One region of the Chryseobacterium sp. P1-3 genome, then DNA from elsewhere that is predicted to be linked to it. Evidence: riboswitches for the same ligand, from Rfam matches in the RefSeq annotation. Region 1 holds a riboswitch; the other holds the start of a gene.
What was found. Region 1 has a riboswitch for S-adenosylmethionine ahead of HX13_RS26285 (alpha/beta fold hydrolase). Riboswitches for the same ligand answer to the same signal wherever they lie in the genome.

Region 1 (7,415 bases):
GCTTTCTGTATAAATCTCAAAAATGGAGTCTGAACCTTTTAGCTGTCCCAATGCTGAAGTTGCCGGAACAGAAATCAGCTGCACATCCAGTTCTCCTTTGTCTTTCTGCAAGTCTCCATGTAAATCACCAACATACCTCAATACATGGCCGGGCTCTTGATTTTCTTTGATCTTCTGATATTCTTCATCCAGTTCTCCAAGTCTCGAAAGAAATTCTGATTTTGAAACGGAAAGTAAGTTTTCCGGAACAAGGTTTTGAATATGGATATCTTCAAACTCATTGATCAGGTCCAGTTCTCTTGCTAAAATCAATAATTTTCTGGCTACGTCGTTTCCGGACAGATCTTCTCTTGGATCCGGTTCGGTGTAGCCTTTTTCCAGAGCTTCGTTAATGATGGTTGAGAATTTATCATCTCTCAAAGAGAAATTATTAAAAACATAACTTAGTGTTCCTGAAAATACTCCTTTGATCCTTGTGATATTTTCTCCTGAAAGGTGCAATAATTTAATCGTATCAATTAATGGCAAACCAGCTCCAACATTAGTCTCGTACAAATAACGTCTGTTATTTTTGTTCAACGTATATCTTAGTTTACGGTATTCTTCAATAGGAAGTGTATTGAAAATTTTATTGGAAGAAACCAGGTCGAAACCATTTTCCGCCAATGCATGATAATTTTTAACAAAGTCCTTGCTTGCCGTGTTATCTACAACAATGAGATTTTCCAACTGATTTTCTTTTGAGAAACTGATCAGCTCTTCAATATTGGAAGGTTTTTCTGCCGCCAGCACCTCATCATTCCATTGGGTATCAAACCCTTTTTTATTGAAAGCTATTTTCTTTGAATTGGCTACAGCCACTACCTTAAGGTCTATATTTTTACGTTTTTTAATTTCATCCGAAGATTCCAGCACCTGTTCTATGAGTGTTTTTCCAACGTTTCCATGTCCAATGATTGCCAGATGAACAGTTTTCGGTTTTTTGAAAATTTCGGATTCTATAATATTTTTAGTTTTCTCATCCTGCGATGATGTAACAACGATATTTACTCTATTTTCACCGGCCACTTGATTTAAAAGCAACGGAAAAACGTTATTTCTGGCCAGTTCGGCAAATACTTTATTGAAGTCTTCTGCTACAAAACCAATAACAGAAACATTATTAATACTATATATCTGGGATACTTTACCTGATTTTCTTTCTTCTTCAAATTCATCAATAAGGCACGTTACAGCTTTCTCTGCATCATTTTCATGTACTAATATGGAAATTCCGTTTTCTATGGCCTGCTGAGAAATTACGCCTACACTGATGCGCGCCAGGGTCAGCGCTTTAAAAATTCGTCCGTCAATTCCAATTTCGCCTAAAAAATCTTCTCCTTCAAATTTGATGATTGATCTGTTCTTCAAAAAATTTTATTTCGTTAGCATTTTTCATTACTATAAAATGTTTTTTATGATATTGTTTAATTGTTGATATTCCATTAGGAAGGCATCATGCCCATGTACAGATTGGATCTCGTGATAAGAAATATTCTTTTTTTTTCCTTTTTAGATTTTCAAAACACATCCGTATTTCAGAAGCGGGAAAGAATAGATCGGTATCAACGGAGATCATGTGCATTCGTGCTTGTATTTTCTCCAATGCTGATTCATCAGTATTAATATTCATCAGTAAATGATTCATCAGTTTATAGGCTTTTAAACTAAATCTTTCGTTTAAAGCATTACCATGATAAATAAGCCAGTCTTCTGATTCTAACCTTTCTTTTTCCTGATTGTATTTATTTTGAAATCTGTCGTTAAGTGATTGTGGAGTTCTGTAACACAACATGGCATGAATTCTTGCTTTTTGTAATGGCTCATCTTTATCATTCAATAAAAATTTCTGAACCAGACATTGTGCATGGAGCCAGTCGTGGGTTCTGTGATCGCAGGCTATGGGAATAAAAATTTCGGCCAGTTCGGGTTGCTTGGCAAGCATCTCCCAGGCAATTCCTCCTCCTAAGGAGCCTCCAATAATGGCATACACGTTTTTGATATGCAGTGCTTCCAGCCCTTTCAGAAATATACCGGCGATATCTGAAGGAGTGAAATCTTCATAATTTTCAATTAAAAAATGATCGTAACCGTTTCCGGGAATATTAAAACACAGAACAGTGTATTTTTGGGTATCTATCACCTGATTTTCTCCGATCAATTGCTTCCACCATCCTTTTTCTCCTGAAACATTGGAATTTCCGGTAAGGGCATGGTTAATCAAAATAATGGGGGCAGTAAACAGGTCTTTCCCGAAAAGCTCATAACTCAACGGGATATTATATTCCTTATTGGAATTGGTTTGATACGAAAGATTAATATAGTTTAGTTCTGTTTTCAATTCTATTATTTTAATACAATTGAAAATGCCACAGGAAATGGCTGAAAGAACTTCAGTAAGTTATCTGTCCAAAATAGTTTTGGTAGAACGTAGCACCTTCTTTGCTTTCACAAAGGGTTGCTAAGGTTTCATAGGGTCTAATCCCTCAACCTTTCTTGATAACATTTTCAATATTTGAATGAACGAATGGTGCAAAGGTAATTCTTTTCTTTGAATTTCAAAAAAAAAATAATTTAATATTTAAAAAATGCCTTAAATACAAGTATTCCAAGTGCATATTAATAATTCTTCAGATGAAAAGAATTGGAATTATTTTCCAAAAAAACTAACTTCGTATGGAAAATGATGATATATGACTGCCGAAAAAGAAAGATTACAAGATACCAATTGGAAAAACTGGGGACCTTATGTAAGCAACCGGCAATGGGGAAATGTACGGGAAGATTATAGTCCCAACGGAAATGCCTGGAATTATACCAATCATAATAATGCGGAAAGCTATGCATACCGGTGGGGAGAAGAAGGTATTGCCGGAATTTCTGATACAAAACAACTTTTATGTTTTGCCTTTTCATTCTGGAATAAGAAAGACAAAATGGTCAAAGAACGTTTCTTTGGATTGAGCAATCCCCAGGGTAACCATGGGGAGGATATCAAAGAAATTTTTTATTACCTGGATAATACACCTACGCATAGCTATATGAAAATGGTGTATAAATACCCTATCAATGCATTTCCTTATGATGATCTCCTTACTGAAAACGGAAGACGCAGTAAAAAGGAACCTGAATATGAACTATTCGATACGGGAATTTTTGATAATAATGAATATTTTGACATTTTCATTGAGTATTGTAAGGCCGATCATAATGACATTCTGGCCAGGGTTACAGTTTACAACAGAAGCCAATCTGATGCTCCCATTGTTATGGCTCCTACAGCCTGGTTCAGGAATAACTGGAAATGGGGTTACAACACTTATAAAGCAGAAATGAATGCTTCTCACGACGGATGTATCAATGTTAATCATGACAGTATTTCAATCAAAAAGATCTATTCCCGAAATTTGAATGCACAAAGTGTATTTTGTGATAATGAAACCAATACTCCAAAACTATATGGTGCCCCTAAAACAGAAAACACCTATTATAAAGATGGAATCAATGATTTTATTATTCATCAGGGCAATACGATAAATCCTGAGAAAAGAGGTACCAAAGCTGCTTTTCTGATTGATGAAATGATTGGTGCAGGACAGTCCGGAACATTCGATTTCAGGTTTTGCCCTGACGGAGTTGACGAGCCTTTTAAAGATTTTGATGAAATTTTCAACACCAGAATTGCCGAAGCGGAAGAGTTTTACAGTGAGATTCAAAATGAAACCACTGATGAAGATGAAAAGAACGTTCAGAGACAAGCTTTTGCAGGTCTTCTCTGGAATAAGCAATTCTATCATTATAATATTGGAAAGTGGCTGAAAGGTGATCCTAATTTTGAAGCCCCCCGAAACTTCAACGAATATGTAAGAAATACAGAGTGGAACCATCTTCACAATAAGGATATTATATCTATGCCTGATAAGTGGGAATATCCCTGGTACGCAACCTGGGATCTCGCCTTTCATTGTGTTCCTTTTTCCATTATTGATGCTGAGTTTGCAAAAGGACAGCTTTTACTTCTTACCAAAGAATGGTATATGCATCCCAACGGACAGCTTCCTGCCTATGAATGGAATATGAGTGATGTAAATCCTCCTGTACATGCCTGGTCATGTTTCCGGGTTTTTAAAATAGATGAAAAGAATAATGGAAATCCTGATCTGCTATTTCTTGAAAAGGTCTTCCAAAAACTTCTTTTAAATTTCACCTGGTGGGTGAACAGGAAGGACAAGAACGGTAAGAATATTTTTGGTGGCGGTTTCCTTGGCCTCGATAATATCGGAGCTTTTGACAGAAATATGGTTTTAAAGGACGGGCAACACCTCGAACAGGCAGACGGTACCAGCTGGATGGCTATGTATGCCCTCAATATGATGAGGATTGCCATGGAACTTGCCCAGTATTACCAGGTGTATGAAGATATGGCTATTAAATTCTTTGAACATTATCTTTATATCGCAGAAGCCATGGAAAACCTGGGTGAAGGAACAAAAGGATTATGGAATGAGGAAGACGGATTTTTCTATGATGTTCTGCAACTGGGAAATGGGGACAGTGTCTCTTTAAGGCTGAGAAGTATTGTTGGACTCATCCCTTTGTTTGCGGTAGAAATTGTTGATCATCGCTTATTGGAAAAGATGCCCAACTTCCGGAGCCGTATGGAATGGATTTTAAAAAACAAGCCCGAGCTGACCAAGCTTGTCTCTCACTGGGATGAGGAAGGGCAAGGGAGAAAACATCTGATGAGCATCCTCCGTAAAAACAGGTTAACAAAAGTTTTAACAAGAATGCTTGATGAGAAAGAGTTTTTGAGCTCTTATGGAATACGGGCTATGTCCAAAGTTTATGAGGAAAACCCGTTTGTATTTTCTGTGCATGGTACGGAAAATGTGGTCTATTATACTCCTGCCGAAAGTGACAGCAGGATGTTTGGCGGCAACAGCAACTGGCGTGGCCCGATCTGGTTTCCTATCAATTTCCTGATTGTGGAAAGTTTACAACGCTTCCATTATTATTACGGAAACAGCCTGAAAGTAGAATTTCCCACCGGCAGCGGTGATAAAAGAAATCTGGATGAAGTGGCACAGAATATCAGCAGAAGGCTCTGTTCCATATTTTTAAAAAATGAACATGGAGAGCGAGCTTTCAATGGAGGAAATCCTAAGTTTAATCATGATGAACACTTTAAAGATTATATTACATTCTTTGAGTATTTCCATGGTGATAACGGAAGAGGCGTAGGGGCTTCTCACCAGACAGGATGGACGGCCACGGTAGCGAAGTTAATCAAACCAAGACTTACCTTTTAATGAGCAATGAATAATAGGTAATGAGTACTAAAAAAGTTGGTGAATCTGAAGAGAAAAAATGAATTTCTTTTTACCCCACTAGCTTATACTGAAATTTTATTTAAAAAGACGAGGATATTAAAACGTTATAGGTTTTTGAAACCTATAACGTTTATGCTTTAGCCGTGGTAAATAAAAATGAGGCTCGAAAGCCTCATCTATGCATTTAATTTTTTTTCCGTTAACGTATACTTCGTATCGGATCTCTACATTCGGTTCTAAAGTTTTGGATACGGAACAGTATTTTTCAAAAGACAGCTGTGCTGCTTTTAATGCTTTCTTAGAATCAATTTCTCCTTCCAAAAGGAATTTTACATTCATAGATTTAAAAGGTTTCGCATCATCTACAGGAATTCTCTCTCCTTCTACTTCTGCTTTAAAACCGGTAATTTCCTGACGTTGCTTCTTTAAAATAGAAACTACATCAATACCACTACAGCCTGCTACTGCCATCAATACGCTTTCCATTGGTGAAACCCCTTTTGCTCCAGGCTGGGAAGTATTGTCCAAAAGAACGGAAGAGGCGTAGGGGCTTCTCACCAGACGGGCTGGACAGCTACGGTAGCGAAGTTAATCAAACCAAGACTTACCTTTTAATGAGCAATGAATAATAGGTAATGAGTACTAAAAAAGTTGGTTAATCTGAAGAGAAAAAATGAATTTCTTTTTACCCCACTAGCTTATACTGAAATTTTATTTAAAAAGACGAGGATTAAAACGTTATAGGTTTTTGAAACCTATAACGTTTATGCTTTAGCCGTGGTAAATAAAAATGAGGCTCGAAAGCCTCATCTATGCATTTAAATTTTTTCTCCGTTAACGTATACTTCGTATCGGATCTCTACATTCGGTTCTAAAGTTTTGGATACGGAACAGTATTTTTCAAAAGACAGTTGTGCTGCTTTTAAAGCCTTTTTAGGATCAATTTCTCCTTCCAAAAGGAATTTTACATTCATAGATTTAAAAGGTTTCGCATCATCTACAGGAATTCTCTCTCCTTCTACTTCTGCTTTAAAACCGGTAATTTCCTGACGTTGCTTCTTTAAAATAGAAACTACATCAATACCACTACAGCCTGCTACTGCCATCAATACGCTTTCCATTGGTGAAACCCCTTTTGCTCCAGGCTGGGAAGTATTGTCCAAAAGAATAGAATTCCCCTGCGAATTGGTACATTCAAATAAAAAAGTCGTCGTTGATTCTGTTAAGTGTTATTTTCATTATTGCTTATTGCTTATTGCTTATTGCTTATTGCTTATTGCTTATTGCTTATTGCAAAATTATAAAATTCCTCTCGCTTTTATTTCCAGATATTTATTGATAACATCAATATTCAAATTTTCCGGGAGTGTATATACTGTATAAATACCGTATTTACGAAGTTCCTGAATGATGAGTTTTTTTTCAAATTCAAATTTTTCAGATATAATTTCATCATATATTTCCTGTATATTTTCAGGATTTTTATGGATTAATGTCTGAAGTTCTGAATTTTTGAAAAACACCACCACTAAAAGATGGTTTTTGGCAATACCCCGGAGATATTTTAACTGGCGGTTTAATCCGTCCAATGTTTCAAAATTGGTAAAAAGCAGAATCAAACTTCTTTGATTGATAGAGTATTTTATATCCTGATAGAGACGATTAAAATCACTTTCAAAAAAATCTGTTTTGATATTGTAAAGTGCTTCAGAAATTTTTTTAAGCTGTCCCGATTTATTATCTGCTGCAATTTTATTCTCCGCTTTTTTGGAAAAGGTCATCATCCCTGCTCGATCTCCTTTCCGCAGAATAATATGAGACAATGCCATCGTTGCATTAATGGAGTAGTCGAGTAAACTTAAGCCATTAAAAGGCATTTTCATTGTTCTGCCTTTATCAATCAGCATGAAAATACGTTGTGATTTTTCATCCTGAAATTGATTAACCATCAGGCGATTTGTTTTGGAGGTAGCTTTCCAGTTGATGGTTCTGATATCATCACCGGGAACATAGTCTTTGATCTGCTCAAACTCCATTGTATGGCCT
Region 2 (7,415 bases), on a different contig from region 1:
AATCCAGCTTATAAGATAACCAAATAAAGGATGATATGTTTCTTTAAGGTAAATAAAGTCGCCGCCATTCCCTTTAAAATGGGATCCCAATTCTGCATAGCAAAAGGCTCCGAACAAAGCCAGAATCCCACCTATTATCCATAACAGGAATATGCTGTAGGTATTGGTGATATCGGATAGCTGAAACCCCAGCGTGGTAAAAATCCCGGTTCCGATCATATTGGAAACTACAATGGCGGCGGCTGTTTTCCAGCCGATCTGATGTGAAGCTGTGCTCATCTGATAATTAAAAATTAAAATTTAGTCTTCCAAAGAAATAGCTTCCCAGAGTCCCCATCTGAACCGGCGCATATTTGAACACTCCATAATATGAGTTTTCATATATCTGGCGATCTGAAAAGACATCAAATACATTATTAGCTCCAATGGTAAAGTTGATGTTTTTTGTAATATCATATCCCACACTAAGATCTGTCACGATTTTGGGTGAAAATTCCTGAACACCTCCAAACGGATAGCCGTCTCTTATGACTTTGCCAAAATAGGTATTTCTTACGAGAAAATTGAATTTTCCTATTCCATAGTTCAACCCTAAGGATGCTTTGGTTTTGGGTGACAAAGATTCTATAATATTGATCTGGTCCGGACCAAAGAATTCATTTTGGGGAGTTCCCAAGTTTTCCGGAAAATGGAAATCTGTAATTTTTGTCTCCGTATAGTTTCCTGCCAGATTAATGTTTAAGTTTCCACCTGCTAACTTCCAATCATAGGAGATAACCACGTCTACCCCTTGGGTTTCCGTATCAACCGCATTTGTGAAAAACCTTCCACTTTCTACGCCATAATCTGCCAGTCTGGGATCTGTAATATTACTGGTAATCACAATTCTGTCTTTGACTTTAATCCAATATCCGTCTATTGTAATGAACAGTCTGTTTAATGGTTTCAGGGTAAATCCTGCACTGGCATTGACTGATGTTTCCTGTTTTAGTTTATCAAATCCTAAAATCCTGGCTGCATCACTGTCATTCCTGAAAATTCCTTTCGTCACAATTCCTGCCCCGGAAGTCGAGATATCTGCATAAGAGTTGTTAAAATACTGCTGCTGAAGAGAAGGCGCCCTGAAGCCGGTTCCTACGGCCGCTCTTACTGCATAATCCGGAACAAATTCATATCGTACAGCCAATTTTCCGTTCAGGGTATTGCCAAAGTCGGAATAATTTTCAAATCGTGCTGCCACATCAATATTAAGCTTTTTATCCAGATCATATGATACATCAGCATATACAGCCGTGGAATGTCTGTCTTTTTTCAAGGCATTCTGAGGTGAGAATCCTATAAAAGACTGGGAGCCACCTGCTCCTATTACAGTTGATCCCTGAGTTGCAATATTTCCATTGATATCGTACTGGGTGTAAGATGCTTCGTCCCCTTCTTTGATCTGGTATTGTTCAAACCTGAATTCACCACCAAATGCAATATTAAACCTGTTCAGACTTTTAGAAACATCCAGGTTAACCGTATTTTGCAGAAAACTATGTGCTCCTGCATAAAAACGGGTTGGGGATTTTGCTCCCAGTGAAGCATTATTGGTATTGCTTACGTTATAATTAAAGGTATTGCTGCCAAAGGTATTGCTAAGATCAATCAACCAATTATTGATTGTATATTTTGCACCTACTGCATAAGAAACATCATACACATGGGATCCGAGGGTTGCCTGGAAGCCGTTTGGATAGATTGAAGAAACCACATTGAATGTTTCACTGGGAAGTCTTCTGAAACCAAAACCTTTTCCTTCTTTGATACTGAACCCTCCGAAGGAATAAAGTTTAAAGTTTTCATTAAAAGGATATTCTGAATTAAAAAAAAGCTGTCCCTGCCTGATCTGGGCATCTCCGATCTGAAAATTGAAATCATCGCGGGTTAACCCTCTTTTTCTTATTTCCTCATCATCTGCTGCTCTGGCTGCATCCGGATCATCTGCAAACGGGTATGCAAAATTATCTCCGAAAATATCCAGATCATGATTTTGAGTTCTTGTTGTTTTCCCTCTGTGGCTTACCTGTAATGACAGATTGATATAGCCGTCTTTTTTTCCTAAAGAGGCGCCATAATTTGCTCCTGCCTGATAGGTATCCCCATCATTTCTACCGCTGAGCCCATAAGTAATGCTCGCTGTAGCGCCTTGATTCTTTTTAAGAATAATATTGATAACCCCCGCAATAGCATCTGAACCATATTGTGCTGCGGCACCGTCTCTTAAGACTTCTATCCTGTCTATGGCGATCACCGGAACCGTGCTCAGATCTGTTCCTACGGAACCGTTCCCTACGGTATTCTGGTAATTCACTAAAGAAGTCGTATGCCTTCTTTTTCCATTAACCAGTACCAGCACCTGGTCAGGCCCCATTCCCCTTAAGGTAACAGGATCAATATGTTCCGTCCCGTCCGATGCCGACTGCCTTACAGAATTGAATGATGGAATTACATAATTCAGAAGATCCTGAACAGTAACCTGGGGAGAGGCCTTCTGTATTTTTTCAATATTGATGACATCTACCGGAACGGGTGTTTCCAATTTTGTTCTTTTGGCATTCCTGTTTCCGACAATAATAATATCCTCGATTTGTTTTCCTTTTTCCTGTTCCTGGGCTGTAACGATAATAGTTCCCAACAGTAACACTGCTATACTTAATTTTTTTCATTTGTTCTTGCAATTAAAAAATATTCCTGCGGTTCGACCCCGCAGATATACAAGACATCAAGAAATGGAATTCACATCAGAATATTGACTTCACTTATCTTCCCCTCGGGTTGGAATTAGCACCTTTACACTTCTGGAATCATGTCGGTTGCTAAGGTTTCATTGGGCCAAATCCCTCCACCTTTCTTGATAAATCTACTGCAAAAGTAGACTATTTTTTCTAATATGCAAAAGGTAAATGTGCAGGTGTGCTCATTTACCTTTTATTTTTATATAATGCTGATTTCTGTTTATCTTATGATCATTTTCTGAATGGCTATCCCTGTATCCGACTTCAGATGAATAAAATAGGTCCCGGCCGGATAATGGACTTTCAATTCATGGGTTCCGCTTTCATTCAATAATTTAAAAGATCCGATTCTCTTTCCGTTCATATCAGAAATGGTTATTTCACCATTTCTGGCTTTGCTGTAAATGAGTTTTGCAACACCACTTTTTTACCGGATTATCTGCTATTTGAAGAGATAATTTGTGGGATGCGTTTATATCATCGGTTGACAGAGCTCCTGCATAATTTCCGAAGATCCTGAATTCACCCGGAAGTAATGCTATCGGAGCGGTGGTTGAGGCAATATTCAAAACCGAATTATCCATAAGGTTCTGCCATTGACCTGTATACGGAAAATATGGAACTACATTTTGCCCGGAAGTTGTAAAGTTAGCCAGAACCACTACATTTTTCATTCCATTGATGGTATTGTCATAAAGGTATATTCTTGTAATGAGGCCATCAGGATCATTCGCCAGGTTATTTGATTCTATACTGTATGTTTTTGTTGTAAAGATCCCGTTGGTATTTCTGAGATTAATGATTTTTGCCCAGGTGTCATATACCGCCTTTCTGTTCATATCTGTATCATACCCTAAAGCAAAAGCAACAGGTTTTTCATCGGTTCTGCATCCAGTACTGATGGTACCATTGGTACATCTGTTAATACTAAACTCATACCCCAGCTCTCCGAACTGCCAGATCATTTTCGGGCCCGGAATGGTAAAAAATGCAGCTCCAAAAGTTTTCATTCTCTCAAGAGCCGTATTCAGGTTTTTAACATTATAGCTTCCATTGACAGCTCCATAGGTAAGGTTTTTAAACATCAGCCTTTCTTCATCATGGCTTTCTCCATAGCCTACAGCATGCATATTGGTAAATCCATGCAATGCATGATTCATCCTGTCATAGTTGCTGTTTTCCTTATAGCCCATCGTATTTTGATTGTAAGGCTCCGTCTGTTTATTCCAAAGGAGAACGCCCTTGCCTTCCGCCACTCTGTAATTGGCCCATTGCTGTTCTTCGGCATCCGTTCCCAGATGTTCAAATATCATGTAAGAATTAGGATCAATAGCCCATTGTTTATCTGCATAATGTTTCATAATATCCACTCTGTCCTGTTGATAGGCATTGGTACAGGCTTCATCATTCTCAGAACAGTTTTGGGTGAATCCTTTCGTCAAATCCCAACGGAAACCGTCAATATGATACTCTGTCAGCCACTGCTGAAGGCATCTTTCCACATAATACTGAGTGGAAGGGCTTGAATGATTGAAATCGTTAAATACATTATATGAATGCTTCGGAACCTGGTTAAAATAAGGATTATTCTGGGCTACATCTCCATAACCGTCTCCATCCGGATCTACATTCCAAAGCCTAACCAAAGGTGAACGGCCTGTTGCATGATTCAGCGCGATATCCAGGATTACTGCAATTCCGTTTTGATGACACAAGTCCACGAATTCTTTAAATTTCTCGGGGGTTCCATAAGCCTTATCCAAGGCATAATGGAACGATGTATTATATCCCCAGGAAAGGTTTCCGTCAAACTCCATAATGGGAAGCAGTTCTATCGCATTAATATTTAGACTTTTTAAATAAGAAATTTTATTAATCAGAGATTGCCAGTTTTTTTCCTGGGTAAAGTCTCTCAACAGCAATTCATAGATTACTAAATTTTCTTTGGCAGGCCTTTGAAAATTAGTCACCTGCCAGTTATAGGGAGATTGCCCGGTTGCAAACGTAGAAACTTCAAAATCCTGTCCTGCCGGAAATGCAGGCAAATTCGGATATGTTGCGGCAGAGATCGAAGGATCATCATAAGAGGATAAAATCTGTGGTGAGTAAGGATCTGCTACTTTTCTTAAATCATTTGTTCTGTATTGAAATGAATATAATTGCTGGGGAGTGAGCCCACTAAGCTCAATCCAATAAAGATCGGGGTTTGTGGTATCTTTCTTCATTAAATAAGCATCGTCTACAGCCCAGTTATTAAAACTTCCTATTACATGTACAAAGTTTTTGTATGGAGCATATAAAGCCAACCCTACCTTTGTCTGATCTGTTGGATGGTAATTAATCCCCTGCCTGATCCAACCGGGAATAGATTCTGAGATTACATTTCTGGGAAGCTGTAATATAAAAGAAGCTGTTTTAGTATCAGAACCTTGTATAGCCTTAAGCTCCATATTAGCATCCTGTGTAACAGTATATTGATAAGAATATGACGATGAGGCAGCTGTAGTAGAATGTACCACTGTTCCATTGGCTTTTAGCTGGAAGGTAGCATCCACATTCGTTGTGGCTGTAATATTGATAATGCTTCCAGCCGGAACAGATGTCAGGCTATTGGCTGCAGGGTTTGTCAGATTTAAACTTAATACTCCCACATTAACAAAAATATCGGGTGATGTCTGATGGGATCCACTTTTATCTTTTAATAAGAATCCGAATTTTCCGATTCCTGTTCTGCCGAAAAAAGAAGTTGGGGTGAAGCTTAGAGAATAAGTGTCTGCAACAGCATCATAGCTGAGTTTATTCAAATCGCTGGAGTTGTTCCAGCTCCCATTGGTAGGGCAATCCTGGCTATTCTGATAATTGGTGTCAAATGACCATGACCATATATAAATGGCATTATTGGAAACTCCCCAGGCAGCTTCATCAATCTGATCTCCGGGAATAGTCAGTGTAATGGCATCCGTTTCATTGAAAGGATTGGGAGTAATGGTATAATTGATCTGCCCAAAAACAAAGACTGTAATAAGCAGGGAAACAACGGAATAAAACTTTTTCATAGTATTATTTTTACCGAATATAATATTAAATTTTCTTATTTGTATTGAATGGACTCTGAAATTGCCGATGAAGTTGTTTATACATGTAAAAGAAAGGATCAAGTACAAAAGTTGGGGTATATAATATTTAGATCTATTTAATTTTTAAAATTCACGCAAGGGGTTTCTTTTTGATTACCCTTTATTTTAGGTAAGCTAAGAAATGAATTGATCTTTAATCGATTCTGATGAAGCGCATGCAAAGTCTTCGCTTCATCAGCAGCTATGCTGCCTTTTTTGCCTAATTGAAATAGACATTATTTTTTTTAAAACTTTGCGTGAAAAACGAACTCAATAATTTTGATGCTAATCAATAATGGACAGAATTTTTTATATTCAGACCCAATGTATTATGTCCAAATTTTTGAGACTGACCCAAAAGAAATCCCGAGTCTTTCCGGAATAGCTGACACTGGGAAATAAAAAAACCGCTTAACGGATTAAGCGGTTTATATATGTTGTTTTGCTTTGATATTACTTTTTCAGAATTCAGGTGAAAAAGCAATGACAATCAATTAATGATGATGTCCGTGATCGTGGATAAAAGGCCCGTTCCCTTTAGGCTGGTTATAAATAACCTCTACCCCTTCCTGCTCATAGATGTTCTTTCTTCTGATATCTTCAGGATCGAAAGGCTTCACTTTTCCGAAGTACTCTTTCAAACCTTCTGTTAACCACATTGGGATTACTAATCCGAAGAACATGAAAATACACCAGAATCCTACTAAGAACATCGTAATGAAGAATATAGTCCATAGGAACTGGTAGAACGGCCAAAATGCTGATAAAATCGTTATCATTCTCTTAAAGATTTTAGGCAAAAATAGAACTTTTTTCTTTTTTACACAAAAGATACAGGACCTATTTTTTAATTTATTTTAATTCTATATAGGTTTAAGGCTATTAGTGAGCAAGATCAGCAAAGAAATCATTTCCTTTATCATCTGTAATAATGAATGCAGGGAAGTCTCTGACTTCAATTTTCCTTACGGCTTCCATACCTAATTCCGGAAAATCTACAACATCTACAGATACAATATTGTCTTTAGCAAGAATGGCAGCCGGGCCCCCGATGGATCCGAGATAGAAACCTCCGTATTTATTGCACGCCTCCGTAACTTCTTTGCTTCTGTTTCCTTTTGCCAGCATGATCATACTTCCGCCATGGCTCTGGAATTCATCCACATACACATCCATTCTTCCTGCCGTAGTAGGCCCGAAGCTTCCTGAAGCCATTCCTTCCGGAGTTTTTGCCGGCCCTGCATAATAAATCGGGTGATTTTTGAAATATTCAGGCATGGGTTTACCACTATCAATAATTTCTTTGATTTTTGCGTGGGCAATATCTCTGGCAACAATCAGGGTTCCGTTCAGCTTTAGCCTTGTTTTGATCGGATATTTTGAAAGTTCTGCCAGAATCTCAGGCATTGGTTTATTGAGATTAATCTCAACCGCCTCTTCCAGGTGTGGCGGAGTAGCAGGCAGGAATCTTTTTGGGTCCTGCTCCAGTTGCTCAAGGAAAATACCCTCTTTGGTAATCTTT

Region 2: it holds a riboswitch for S-adenosylmethionine, as region 1 does, so the genes downstream of both, HX13_RS15855 (TonB-dependent receptor plug domain-containing protein) here and HX13_RS26285 (alpha/beta fold hydrolase) in region 1, are expected to answer to the same signal.

Annotation. Positions count from the first base shown of each region.
Region 1 covers NZ_JPEQ01000005.1:217,193-224,607, reverse strand. The annotation lists gene HX13_RS26290 (ACT domain-containing protein) at 1-1,410, opposite strand, end outside; gene HX13_RS26285 (alpha/beta fold hydrolase) at 1,496-2,380, opposite strand; SAM riboswitch class I at 2,438-2,545, opposite strand; gene HX13_RS07970 (MGH1-like glycoside hydrolase domain-containing protein) at 2,733-5,348, shown strand; partial or broken gene HX13_RS07965 (OsmC family protein) at 5,556-5,927, opposite strand; partial or broken gene HX13_RS07960 (OsmC family protein) at 6,188-6,608, opposite strand; gene HX13_RS07955 (DUF58 domain-containing protein) at 6,668-7,415, opposite strand, start outside.
Region 2 covers NZ_JPEQ01000010.1:339,667-347,081, reverse strand. The annotation lists gene HX13_RS25660 (amino acid permease) at 1-279, opposite strand, end outside; gene HX13_RS15855 (TonB-dependent receptor plug domain-containing protein) at 287-2,686, opposite strand; SAM riboswitch class I at 2,799-2,903, opposite strand; gene HX13_RS24580 (T9SS type A sorting domain-containing protein) at 2,998-3,141, opposite strand; gene HX13_RS15850 (alpha-amylase family glycosyl hydrolase) at 3,158-5,833, opposite strand; gene HX13_RS15845 (hypothetical protein) at 6,388-6,672, opposite strand; gene HX13_RS15840 (fumarate hydratase) at 6,776-7,415, opposite strand, start outside.